DNA from 3 places in the Methylobacterium oryzisoli genome. Region 3 is predicted to be linked to each of the others. Evidence: predicted binding sites of a transcription regulator. Region 3 holds the regulator's gene; each other region holds the start of a gene.
The links. The regulator PhoB, encoded in region 3, activates phosphate uptake and scavenging genes when phosphate is short. The targets are predictions, from matches to a motif close to TGTCATNNANCTGTCAT.
Positions count from the first base shown of each region.

Region 1 (4,388 bases), on a different contig from region 3:
GCGTCCCACAATGCGCGGGGAACCCTTCTCCCGTGCGGGAGAAGGGCAGGGATGAGGGTCCCGGGAGGGAGCCGCAGTGAGACACGGGGCGTAGTGAGGGGAGCGGAGCGGTTCAGTCAGCAACCAACCTCAATGCTGGTCGCCGATACCGTCCTGCCTTCCTGCGGCACACTCCCGGGACCCTCACCCCTACCCCTCTCCCGCTCGGGAGAGGGGATCCCGCACTGTCCGCGCCCGTCCGTCTGCCGCCCGCGAAGGTGTTTTCCGAGATGCGGACCTACTCCGAGGCCGGGTTCGCCGGCTGGGGCGGCGCGGAGGTGGTGGGCTGCGGGCCGTCGTAGCCCTCGATCACGATGAGGTCGATCTCGGCCCCGCCCTCCTGCTTGGCCCGGGCGGCTTGGTACTCGGGCGAGTGCCAGCAGGCCATTGCATCCGCGTGGCTCGGGAATTCGATCACGACGTTGCGGGCACGGCTGCTGCCGCTCACCGCCTCGAACGGCCCGCCGCGCACGAGGAAGCGCCCGCCGAACTTGGCGAAGGCGGCGCCGTTCGCCGCCACGTAGTTCTTGTAGGTGTCGGGATTGGTCACGTCGACGCGGCCGATCCAGTATCCCTTGGGCATGGTCATCCTCCCTGCTCGATCAGAGCGCGTCCGCCATCTCGGCGACGATGCGCTGGGCCACGCCGCGCGGGTCGGCCGCGGCGGTGATGGGGCGGCCGACGACGATGTGATCGACGCCGGCGCGGATCGCGGCGGCCGGCGTCACCACGCGCTTCTGGTCGCCGGTCTCCGATCCGGCCGGGCGGATGCCCGGGGTGACGATGAGGCGGCCGGGTCCGACGAGGTCGCGCACCTGCGCGGCCTCGGTGGCCGCACAGACGATGCCGTCGATGCCGATCTCGCGCGCCGCCAGCGTGCGGACCGCCACGAGGTCGGCGACGGGAAGCGCGTAGCCCGCCTCCCGGGCGTCCTCGTCGTCGTAGGAGGTGAGCACCGTCACGGCGAGGAGGCGCAGCGCACTGCCCGCCACCGCATCGCGCCCCCGCACGGCGGCCCGCATGGTCTGCGGATAGGCGTGGACCGTCAGCAGGTGGGCGCCGAGCCGCGCCAGCGACTGCACGCCCTCCTCGACGGTGTTGCCGATGTCATGGAGCTTGAGGTCGAGGAAGACCTTCGCCCCGCCCGCCACCAGCCGCTCGGCGAGCGCGAGCCCGCCCGCGTAGCCGAGCCGATAGCCGATCTTGTAGAACGAGGCGGCATCGCCCAGGCGCTCGATCAGGCGCTCGGCCTCGTCGGTGCTCGCCATGTCGAGGGCGACGATCAGGCGGTCGCGGACGGCGATCGGGTCGGGCAGATGCGGGTCGGGCAGATGCGGGTCGGGCATGGGCGCTCGCAGGATGGCCGCTCCCGCGACACGGCCGGCGCGGCGGGGCACCGGCGGTCATCGCCCAAGGCGCCCCGTCGCGCAACCGAGGCAAGGCCGGGCAGGCCGCATCGTCCGTGGATGCCGCCCGGCCCCGACCGCGGCCCGCCCTGCTTGGCCTCTACTTGGCCTTCAGGAAGTCGCCGACCTCGAGCAGCACGAACTCGTTGTCGTCCACGGTGTTCGGCTCGCGGCTGGCCGAGAACGGCAGGTTGTTGTCGTTGCCGACCACGATGTGCCGGTCGTCGACCACCTCGACGTTCTCGATCGTGAAGAACGGGAAGGCGAGCGCGCCGTCCGTGAGCGGTTTGCGGGCCCGCTTGGCCGGGTCGGCGATCCGCATCAGGTCGATCGACCCGATCTTGCGCACCGGGCCGCCCTGGTTGGCGTCCGTGAGTTCGATCTTGAACACGCGCTTGAAGCGGGCCGGCATCGCGAAGCAGTCGGGCCGCTTCTGGCCCTCCGGGCAGGCCTTGTCGGCGGTGCCCTCGCCGTCGTCGCGCTCGATGACGAGGCCGGTCGTGGCGTCGATCATGTTGAAGTCGCCGATGGCGTGACCGTTCGCCTCCAGCGGATAGGTCCAGAACCGTCCGGTCCAGCTGCGCGAGGCCACGTCGAATTCGAGGATGCGCAGGACCTCGCGGCCGTCGCGTTTCTCCCAATCCTTCGCCTCGGCGTCCCAGAGCGGGCCTTCGAGCAGCGGGTAGAGCCGGCGGCCGGCGGGCGAGGCCGCCATGCCCTCGAAGCCCTTGGAGCGCCGGACGTTGAAGCTCACCGACCCGGTCGGGGTCGCGGGCGTGGTCACGGCCATGTGGTCGGGCGAGCGAGCCGGCTTGCCGCCGACGCTGGTCTCCACTACCGCCACGATCCGGCCGGTGCGGTCGGCCTGGATCAGGTAGGGGCCGAACTCGTCGCCGATCCAGAAGTCGTCGCCGACGATCTGGACGCTCTCCGGATCGAAGTCGCTGCCCGTGAGGTAGCGCGCCTCGGTGCCCTCGTTGGCGATGCGGAACGGCACGCGCTTGTCGGGATCGCGCAGGAAGACGGTGTCGAGGCGCTCGACGGCGCCCGTGTCGAAATCGATGCGGTAGCGGTCGAGATAGAGCATCGCGTCCGGCGAATTGGCCTTGGCGCCGAAGCCGTTGTCGGTCAGCACCCAGAAGGTGCCGTCGGGCAGCCGTTTGATGCCCGAATGGCCCTGGAGCGGCTGGCCCCGGAACGGCAGCTTGAGCGAGGTCGGCCGGCCCATCGACTGCGCCTCGACCGTGCCGGGCGCCTCCACGCGGCGGCCTGTGGTGAACTTGCCGGAGACCGTCAGGTCCGCGGGCGCGTCGGCGGGCGCCGGGATGAAGGTCTGCGCGGGGAGGACCGCGTGGCCGGCCAGGGTCGCCGGGAAGGTCTGGGGCTGCTGTTGCGCGACCGCCGCCGAGGAGGCGGCGAGCAGGAGGGCGATGACCGGAAGGCGACAGGTCGGCATGGATGTCCTCATGAACCGTACCGCGCCCTTCTCGGTCGGGTGCATGTCGCCCCGGTGACAGCCTCGGCCGTTCTCCACGGCTGCCCTCGCGGCGAAACCGGGCCTCGGCTCAGCCGCCGAAGCGCTCGGTGCGGATGCGGCCGGCCGGCACCCCGGCATCGACCAGGAGGTCGGTCGCGGCGCTCACGAACGGGTTGCTGCCGCAGACGAAGCAGTGCGCAGGCGCTCCGAGCCGGTCCAGCGCCTCCGCCATCCGCGCGGCGTCGAGGCGACGGCCGCCGGGGACGCGGGTGAGGTTCAGCATCAGCCCGAAAGGCGGTTCTTCGGCGTCGCGCCGCAGCAACTCCTCGCGGGCGATGACCTCCTCCGGCACCCGCGCGGAGTAGACGAGGAGCGCCGGCACGCCCGGGGCGGCGTGGGCGCGGTGGCGCAGCATCGACAGGAGCGGGACGACGCCCGAGCCGCCACCCACGAGGAGGAGCGGTCCCCCCTGCCCCGCCTCCCAGGTGAATGCGCCGATCGGGCCGCGCAACTCGATCGTGTCGCCGGCCGCCGCCACCTCGGCGAAGAAGCCCGAGACCTCGCCGTCGTCGAGATGCTCGATCAGGAGGTCGAACCGGGCGCTCTCCTCCGGGCTCGACCCGATCGAGTAGCTGCGCTGGGCCTGATAGCCGTCCGGCGCGGTGAGGCGCACGTCCACGTGCTGGCCGGCCCGAAAAACGAAGGGATGGCGGGGCGCCAGCGTGAAGCGGCGTACCCGCGGCGTCTCCGCCGCGACGGCGACGATCGCCGCCTCCTGCCAGCCGCGCGCCACGTCAGTCGTCCGAGAACCGCTGCTCGCGCCAGGGGTCGCCGTACATGTGGTAGCCGCGCAGCTCCCAGAACCCGGCTTCGTCCTTGGCGGTGAAGCGAAGCCCCTTCACCCACTTGGCGCTCTTCCAGAAATACAGGTGCGGCACGAGCAGCCGCGCGGGGCCACCGTGATCGGGCGGGATCGGCTCGCCCGCATAGGCGGTCGCCACCATGGCCTTGCCGCCCACGAGGTCGGCCACCGGCACGTTGGTGGTGTAATCGTCGTAGCCCTCGGCCAGCAGGAAGTCCGTGGGCGCCGCGAGGCCGGCCGCCGCCAGGATGTCGTCGAACGACACGCCCTCCCAGGCGGTGTCGAACTTCGACCACTTGGTGACGCAGTGGATGTCGCCCGTCCAGCGGGTGCGCGGCAGCGCCGCGAACTCGGCCCAGGTCCAGCGCTTCAGGGGCTTGGCGCCGTGCGAGAGCGTGAAGCTCCAGCGCGCGAGGTCGATCCGCGGCGTCGGCCCGAGCTGCAGGACCGGGAAATCCTCGGTCAGGTACTGGCCGGGCGGCAGCCGCTCCTCGACCGGCTGCGGCGGCCGGCGCCCCGTGAATCCTCGCGTCGCCATGCGTGTCTCCTCGCGTCCCCGACGGAGATGGCGGAGAGGGGCGCAGCCGTCGAGGGGGTGCGGTCA
Region 1 is NZ_JBKIBX010000013.1:70,926-75,313, forward strand. Features, by position in the region: gene ACKUB9_RS14765 (DUF1330 domain-containing protein) at 278-622, opposite strand; gene pyrF (orotidine-5'-phosphate decarboxylase) at 642-1,385, opposite strand; gene ACKUB9_RS14775 (esterase-like activity of phytase family protein) at 1,546-2,901, opposite strand; gene ACKUB9_RS14780 (FAD-binding oxidoreductase) at 3,011-3,715, opposite strand; gene ACKUB9_RS14785 (sulfite oxidase-like oxidoreductase) at 3,717-4,322, opposite strand; gene ACKUB9_RS14790 (hypothetical protein) at 4,386-4,388, opposite strand, start outside.
Region 1: a site for PhoB is predicted at 2,945-2,961, ahead of ACKUB9_RS14775 (esterase-like activity of phytase family protein). Genes of this name have one in related genera too.

Region 2 (4,388 bases), on a different contig from region 3:
CCGCGTGCAGGTGCTCGGGGTGGACGTAGATCGAGTGCTTGAGCGTGAAGCGGTAGGCCGGGCGCTTGCGGAACGGCACCGCGTAGGCGTAGCCCGCGACGGCGCCGTGCCGCTCGGCGACGAGGTGGGGCAGGCGCTTCCGGCGCATGGCCTTGCGGCGCCGCTTGAGGTCGTCGGGCAGCAGGCGCTCCTCCTCGAAGTCGCCGGTGTCGCCCACGCCGCGGCGGATGTGGTGCTCGTAGATCGCGATCATCGCCGCCACGTCCGCGTCCGACGAGGGCCGGATCACGATGTCCGGGCTGGCGGCGGGCCGCCTCTCGGGCACCATCATCATGCGCCCTCGCGCGCGACGTAGGTGTGGAAGCGGACGCGCCCGTCCGGCCCGACCTCGCGGTAGATGCCCTGGATCTCGGCCTCGAAGCCGGGAAACAGGTTCGCGGAGGCTTCGAACATCGTGAGGTAGTCGAGCATGGGCTTGGCCCGCTCGTCGAGCCGCTCGCCCGGCAGCACCGTGCCGATCCCCGGCGGGTAGACCAGCATCAGCGTCGTGGCGATCCGCCCCGCCGCCTCGGCGATGGGCACGTAGTCGACCGCGTTGCGGGTGAGCAGCTGCGCGGCCCGCTTCGGCGGCAGGGCCATCTCGGGCAGGTGCTCGGGCAGGAACTGCCGGCGCTGCAGCGCCGAGGTGCCGTGCTCGCGGTGGAAGGCGTGCAGGTCGGCGCAGAGGTCGCGCAGGCGCAGGCCGGCGTAGCGGCCGGGGCGGCGCCGCACGAATTCGGGAATCGCCTCCTCCAGGAGCACGTTGTCGTCGTGCAGCCGCTTGAAGGCGACGAGGCCCGAGATCAGCGTGCCGGCCTTCGAGGATTCGACGCCCGGGGTCAGCAGGAAGAGCAGCGAGTTCAGGTCGTTCTTCTCGGCGACGATCCGGTTCTCGCGCAGGTACTGCGCGACGATCGGCGCCGGGATGCCGTGCTCGGCGTAGGCGCCCGTGGCGCGGTCGAAGCCGGGCGTGAGGACCGTGAGCTTGTTGGGGTCGGTCATCGCGAAGCCCGGCGCCACCTTGGTGAAGCCGTGCCACGCGGCGCCCGGCGCCAGCTCCCAGTAGCGCGGCTCGGCGGCGAGCGCGTCGGTCGGCACGGCCTCCCACAGCATCTCGGTGCCGTCCGGCCCCGTCACGGTGTCGGGCACGAAGGGGTCGAAGAACCAGCGCCGCTTCGGGTCGGTCTCCTTCTCCTCGAACTCCCGCCGGATCGCCCGCACCTTCTTGCGCCACTCGATCCCGAGCCGGATCGTGTCGTCCCACAGCACGACGCCCGAGCGGCCCTTCATCATCTGCGCGCCGACGTCGAGGGAGGCGAAGAGCGGGTAGAAGGGCGAGGTCGAGGCGTGCACGAGGAAGCTCTCGTTGAACCGCCGGTGCTCGACCCGCCGGGTCTGGCCGCGGATGTGGCCGTCGCGGGTGTGGATCTGCGAGGCCTGGGAAAAGCTCGCGAGCTGCTTGTGGGTCGACTGGGTGGCGACGATGCTCGGCGAGGTCTCGTCGAGGCCGGTCAGCCCCATGGCGAAGCGCCGGGCGTAGAGCGGGTGGAACTTCATGAAGCCCGCCCAGGCCTCGTCGAACAGGATGTAGTCGCACAGGTGCCCGATCCGCTCGACGATCTCCTGGGCGTCGTAGATCGTGCCGTCGTAGGTGCATTGCTCGATCACCGCGACGCGGAACGGGCGCTCCCGGCGCCACGCCTCGGGGTCGGTCACGTGCGGGTTGGCCCGGATCTTGTCGCGGATGCGCGTCTCGTCGAGGGCGTCGTGGAAGATCGGGCCGATCAGCCCGTAAGCGTTGCGGTCCGTCTCGAGGAAGATCGGGATGCCGCCGGCGACCATCAGGGCGCCGTGATGGGCGGCCTTGTGGTTGTTGCGGTCGAACAGCACGAGGTCGCCCTCGGCCACCAGCGAGCCGAGCACGATCTTGTTCGACGCGGAGGTGCCGTTGAGGACGAAGTAGGTCTTTTCCGCCCCGAAGATCCGGGCCGCCTCCTTCTGGGCCTTCAGCGCCGGCCCCTCGTGGGTCAGGAGGTCGCCGAGATCGAGCACCGAGTTGTCGAGGTCGTCGCGAAAGATCGCCTCGCCCAGGTGCTCCACGAAGATGCGGCCGATCGGCGAGCGGTTGTAAAAGATGCCGCCGTTGTGGCCGGGGCAGGTCCAGAGCTGGTTGCCTTCCTCGGCATAGTCGACCAGGGCGCCGAAGAACGGCGTCTTCAGCGTCTCGGCGTATTGCGTGACCCGGCTGACCAGGCCGCGGGCGATGAATTCGGGGGTTTCTTCGGCGAGGAAGACGTAGCCGTCGATGAAGTCGAGCAGTTCGACCGGGATGTCTTCGAGCCGCTTGCGCCGGACCATGATGACGATCGGCATCTCGAGGCCGCGCTTGCGCATCATGTCGATCAGGGCGGCGGCCTTGCCGTCGAGCCCGCGCTTGCCCCAGTCGACCACGAGGCAGCCGACGGCGGCGTCGGTCTGCACGGCGATCGCCGCGTCCTCGACGCGCCGCGCCCGCACCACCTCGAAGCCGCGCCCCTCGACCGCCGCCACGATCTGATCGACCCGGGCGCCCTCCAGGTCGCCCGGGTCGAAGGCGGGCGTGCACATCAGGACGGTGAAGCGGCGGTGGAAATCCATGAGGGCGGCACTCCGGCGCGAGGGGCTGGATGTGCCGTTCTGGCGGGTTTGACGACAGTTGAATGACGGCTCGCCGGGTGGCGCCCTGCGGGGAGCGGTCTCAGGCCGTCTCGTCGAGCGCGACGGCCTCGCGCTTGCGCCGCAGCGCGGGCAGCAGCGGGGCGATCAGGAGCAGCGCCGCGAAGGCGAGGCAGACCGCCGAGATCGGGCGCGACACGAAGGTCGACAGGTCGCCCTGGGACAGGATCAGGGCCTTGCGCAGGTTGTTCTCGAGCAGCGGGCCGAGGACGAAGGCGAGCACCAGGGGCGCCGGCTCGTAGCCGGTCTTGCGCATCAGGTAGCCCAGGAGGCCGAAGGCGATCATCACGTAGACGTCGAAGACGTTGTTGCTGGAGCAATACACGCCGACGATGCTGAGCAGCACGATGAGCGGAAACAGCACGTTGTAGGGCACCCGCAGCAGCTGCGCCCAGAGGCCCACGAGCGGCAGGTTCAGGACCAGCAGCATGATGTTGCCGATGTACATGCTGACGATGATCGCCCAGAAGAGGGTCGGGTTCTGGGTCATCAGCAGCGGGCCGGGCTGCAGGCCGTGGATCACGAAGGCGCCGAGCAGCAGCGCCATGACGACGTTGGGCGGGATGCCCAGGGTCAGGAGCGGGATGAACGCGCCGCCCGCCGCCGCGTTGTTGGCCGCCTCCGGCCCCGCCACCCCGGCGATGGCGCCGCGCCCGAACCGCTCCGGATGCGGCGAGAGCCGTTTTTCGAGCGCGTAGGACGCGAAGGCCGCGATCACCGCGCCGCCGCCCGGCAGGATGCCGAGGAAGAACCCGAGCAGCGTGCCGCGCGCCATCGGGCCGGCGCTGGCCTTCCAGTCCTCCCGGTTCGGCCAGAGCTGCGAGAGCCGCGCCTGGACGATGTCGCGGGCGATCGGCCGCTCAAGGTTGTGCAGGATCTCGGCGATGCCGAACAGCCCCATGACCACCGGCACCAAGCCGATGCCGTCGTAGAGTTCGAGCCGGTCGAAGGTCAGCCGCGGCTGCGCGGTGATGGAATCGAGGCCGATCAGCCCGAGCACCGCGCCGACGCAGGCCATCAGCAGGGCCTTCGGCATCGAGCCCTGCGTCAGGAAGGTCAGCACGGTGAGGGCGAGGACCATCAGGCTGAAGTATTCCGCCGGCCCGAACGCCACCGCCCAGCCGGCGAGCGTCGGGGCAACCAGCATCAGGGCCACGATCGCGAAGGTGCCGGCGAAGAAGGAGCCCAACGCCGCGATGCCGAGCGCGGGGCCGGCGCGGCCCTGCTTGGCCATCTGGTGCCCGTCGAGGCAGGTCACCACCGAGGCCGCCTCGCCCGGGATGTTGACGAGGATCGAGGTCGTCGACCCTCCGTACATCGAGCCGTAGTAGATGCCCGCCATCATGATGATGCCGGTGGCGGGGCTTCCCGCCAGCGTGATCGGCAGCAGGAGCGACATGGCGGAGACCGGGCCGATGCCCGGCAGCACGCCGACGAGCGTGCCGATGAACACGCCGACGAAGCAGGCGAGCAGGTTCACGGGCTGGAGCGCGGCCTCGAACCCGAGCACGATGGCGGCGAGAGTGTCCACGGGCGCGCCTCATCCGATCCCGAAGGCGCCGGCCGGCAGCTGGATGTGCAGCAGCCGCTTCAGCACCCACCAGATCCCCACCGTCGACAGGATCGCGACGGGC
Region 2 is NZ_JBKIBX010000006.1:6,684-11,071, forward strand. Features, by position in the region: gene ACKUB9_RS07900 (GNAT family N-acetyltransferase) at 1-331, opposite strand, end outside; gene ACKUB9_RS07905 (Orn/Lys/Arg family decarboxylase) at 331-2,676, opposite strand; gene ACKUB9_RS07910 (tripartite tricarboxylate transporter permease) at 2,777-4,285, opposite strand; gene ACKUB9_RS07915 (tripartite tricarboxylate transporter TctB family protein) at 4,295-4,388, opposite strand, start outside.
Region 2: a site for PhoB is predicted at 2,728-2,744, ahead of ACKUB9_RS07905 (Orn/Lys/Arg family decarboxylase). Genes of this name have one in related genera too.

Region 3 (4,388 bases):
TTCACCTCCCGCGACGTCGGCTCGACATCGACGCTCACGATCGTGAACAAGACCTCGACCCTCGACATCGGCTTCGGCACGGCTGCCGGCGGCAACGGCACCAGCGTCGCCGGGACCGGGACGGCCGCGACCGGCCTCTCCTCCGTCGGCTCTGACGCCACGGACGGTTCGGCCAAGGCCGCACTCACCGGCTCCAAGGTCATCGCTGCAGCCACCGGCGGCCCGCCGGCGACCGCAGGCGGTCTCGACTTCAGTGCCGCCAACGATGCCTCGTTCACGCTGCAGCTCGGCTCCGGCCCGGCCAAGAAGATCACGCTGAACAACTCGACCATCCTGTCGACCTCGGCGGGCAAGGCGTTCACCAGCGCCCAGGACGTCGCCGACACGATCAACGCGGCCATCAAGGCGGATACCGGCCTCGCCGGCAACGTTCTGGCCAGCGTGGACGCCAACAACAAGCTCGTCGTCAGCACCACGGCGGCGGGCTCGACTCAGAAGCTCACGATCACCGCAGCGCAGGGCACGACCGTCGCCAACAACCTCGATATCGGCTTCGGCACCCAGACCTCGACGATCAACGGCACGGCCACCAACACGGCGGTCGCGCTGACCTCGTCGGGCAAGGACAGCACGGGCTCGACCAACTCCACCCGGCAGTCCCTGGCGCGGCAGTTCAACGAGCTCTTGAACCAGATCACCCAGCAGGCCAAGGACTCGAGCTACAACGGCGTCAACCTGCTCTGGCGGAGCGGCGACGATGCCAGCGAGAACACCCTGCGGGTGACGTTCAACGAGAACGGCTCGTCGAACCTCGACATCAAGGGCGTCAAGCTCGACGCGGACGGCCTCGGCCTCACCTCGGTGACCGGCGGCTTCCAGTCGGACGACGAGATCAAGGCGACCCTGAGCGCGATCACCTCGGCGACCAGCACGCTGCGCTCCCAGGCCTCGACCTTCGGCTCGAACCTCTCGGTGGTGCAGAACCGTCAGGATTTCTCGAAGAACCTGATCAACATCCTCGACACCGGCTCGGCGAACCTGACCAACGCCGACCTGAACGAGGAGGCGGCGAACTCCCAGGCCCTGTCGACCCGCAACTCGCTGGCGATCTCGGCCCTCTCGCTCGCCAACCAGTCCCAGCAGGGCATCCTGCAGCTCCTGCGCTGATCGGTTCGGACGAATCTTGAGACACGAGCGGCCGGGGCGCGAGCCCCGGCCGTTCCTCGTCGTGCGGCAGGCGCTGGATCGTGCGGCGAAGCCGATGGCGGCCCGGCGCGGGCGCGCCGCTTCCCTCATCGGACGATCGGCCGGATCCGCAGATTAGAGGGCGCCCGCGAACATCTCGTCGAAGGAATAGCCGGAGCCGCGCACGGTGCGGATCGGGTCGGGGCTGCGCGCGCGGTTGATGGCCTTGCGCAGGCGGCCGATATGGACGTCGACCGTGCGCTCGTCGATGTAGACGTCGTGACCCCAGACGCCGTCGAGGAGCTGCTCGCGGGAAAACACCCGGCCGGGGCTCTGCATCAGGAATTCGAGCAGCTTGAACTCGGTCGGGCCGAGGTGGAGTTCGCGGCCCTCCCGGCGCACCCGGTGGCTGACGCGGTCGAGCTCGATGTCGCCCGCCACCAGGAGATGCGCGACGTGGGCGGGCTTGGCGCGCCGCAGCAGGGCGCGGACCCGCGCCAGCAGCTCGGGCACGGAGAACGGCTTGACGATGTAGTCGTCGGCGCCGGTGGCGAGCCCCCGCACCCGGTCGCCCTCCTCGCCCCGGGCGGTGAGCATGATCACCGGCAGGCGCTCGGTCTCGCGCCGTGCGCGGATGCGACGGCACAGCTCGATGCCGGACAAGCCCGGCACCATCCAGTCGAGCAGGACGAGGTCCGGCACCTGCTCGCGCAGGCGCAGGTCGGCCTCGTCGCCGCGGGCGACGGCATCGACCTCGAAGCCCTCGGCTTCGAGGTTGTAGCGCAGGAGGAGCGTCAGCGGCTCCTCGTCCTCGACGATCAGGATGCGGGTGGACATGCCTGCTTCTCGGGGCGGGGCGGTCTCACGCCTCCGACCCGGCCGACACCGTGGCGTAGTTCGAGGCGTCGTTCTTCGGACGGTCGGTGGGCAGCGTCTCGCCGGTGACGAGATAGTGGATCGTCTCGGCGATGTTGGTGGTGTGATCGCCGATCCGCTCGACGTTCTTGGCGCAGAACAGGAGATGCGTGCAGAAGCTGATGTTGCGCGGATCCTCCATCATGTAGGTCAGGAGTTCGCGGAACAGCGAGGTGTAGAGCGCGTCGATGCCGCCGTCCCGCTGCCAGACGTCGTGGGCGGCCTTGGTATCCTGCGTGGCGTAGGCGTCGAGCACATCCTTGAGCTGCTCCTGCACGAGCTCGCTCATGTGCTGCACGCCGACGACGATCTTCTGCGGCTGCACTTGGTCGCTGATGGCGACCACGCGCTTGGCGATGTTCTTGGCGAGGTCGCCGATGCGCTCGAGGTCGCCCGAGACGCGGATGGCCGAGATGGTCTCGCGCAGATCGATCGCCATCGGCTGGCGCCGGGCGATGAGCAGGATCGCCTTCTCCTCGATCTCGCGCTGGAGCACGTCGAGGCGCTGGTCGGCCGCGATCACGGCCTGGGCCAGGGTCGCGTCGCGGCGCACGAGCGCGATGCCGGCATCCGCCATCATCTTCTCGGCGATGCCGCCCATCTCGGCGATGCTGCGGCGCAGGTTCTGCAGGTCCGTGTCGTAGGACGTCACGATATGGTCGGACATGGCATGGTCCCGGTACGCGAGAGGGGGATCAGCCGAAGCGGCCGGTGATGTAGTCCTGGGTCTGGCGCTTCGTCGGGTTCATGAACAGGCGGTTGGTGGGCCCGTACTCGATCAGCTCGCCGAGATACATGAAGGCGGTGAACTGCGAGATGCGCGCCGCCTGCTGCATGTTGTGGGTGACGATCGCAATGGTGAACTCGGAGCGCAGCTGCTCGATCAGCTCCTCGATGCGCCCGGTCGAGATCGGATCGAGGGCCGAGGTCGGCTCGTCGAACAGGATCACCTCGGGGCGCTGGGCCACCGTGCGGGCGATGCAGAGGCGCTGCTGCTGCCCGCCCGACAGGCCCATGCCGGATTGCCGGAGCTTGTCCTTCACCTCGTCCCACAGGGCCGACTTCCGCAGGGCCTCCTCGACGCGGTTGTCGATCTCGGACTTGGGCAGCCGCTCGTAGAGGCGGATGCCGAAGGCGATGTTGTCGTAGATCGACATCGGGAAGGGCGTCGGCTTCTGGAACACCATGCCGACCCGGGCGCGCAGCTCGTTGAGGTCGATCGACGAGTCGAGGATGTTGCGCCCGTCGAGCAGGATCTCGCCCTCCGCGCGCTGCTCCGGATAGAGGCTGTAGATCCGGTTGAAGGTGCGCAGCAGCGTGGACTTGCCGCAGCCCGACGGCCCGATCAGGGCCGTGACCTGCCGGTCGTGGAAGTTGAGGTCGATGTTCTTCAGCCCCTGGAACGAGCCGTAGTAGAAGTTGAGGTTCTTGACGGCGACGCGGATCGGGGCGGTCTCGTCGGCCTTGCTGGACCCGACGACGGGCGCGGCGGTGGCGGTGGCACTCATCGGTGTTCTCCGGCAGGGGTCGGCGGCATGGGGAGGTTCAGCGGGCCTTGCCGCCGCGCAGGAAGACGCGGGCCGTGATCGACAGGGCGAGGATCGTGACCGTGATGAGGAGCGCCCCGGCCCAGGCGAGCTGGCGCCAGTTCTCGTAGGGCGAGAGGGCGAACTGGTAGATCATCACCGGCAGGTTGGCGACGCCGCCCATCAGGTTGGGGCTGAACCAGGAATTGTTGTTGAGCGCGGTGAAGAGCAGCGGCGCGGTCTCGCCGGCGATGCGGGCGAGCGCCAGCAGGATGCCGGTGACGATGCCGGCCTGCGCGGCCCGCCACGTCACGTGCCGGATCACCAGCGAGGGTGGGGCACCGAGCGCCGCGCCGGCCTCGCGCAGGGGGCCGGGCACGAGGCGCAGCATGTCCTCGGTGGTGCGCACGATCACCGGGGTGGCGATGATGGCGAGCGCCACGCCCCCGGCCCAGCCCGAGTAGCCGCCCATCGTGCGCACCATCACGGTGTAGACGAACAGGCCGATCAGGATCGAGGGCGCCGAGAGCAGGATGTCGTTGAGGAAGCGGATCAGGTCGGCGAGCTTCGAGGTCTTGCCGTACTCGGCGAGGTAGGTGCCCGCCATCACGCCGACGGGCGTGGCCACGGCGATGCCGAGCGCGGTCATCACCAGGCTGCCGAGGATGGCGTTGGCGATGCCGCCGCCTTCCGAGCCGGGACCCGGCGTCGGCTCGGTGAACAGCGCCAGCGAGAAGCCGCGCAGGCCCTCGACGATCAGCA
Region 3 is NZ_JBKIBX010000040.1:47,671-52,058, forward strand. Features, by position in the region: gene ACKUB9_RS27165 (flagellin N-terminal helical domain-containing protein) at 1-1,167, shown strand, start outside; gene phoB (phosphate regulon transcriptional regulator PhoB) at 1,321-2,022, opposite strand; gene phoU (phosphate signaling complex protein PhoU) at 2,048-2,767, opposite strand; gene pstB (phosphate ABC transporter ATP-binding protein PstB) at 2,796-3,608, opposite strand; gene pstA (phosphate ABC transporter permease PstA) at 3,646-4,388, opposite strand, start outside.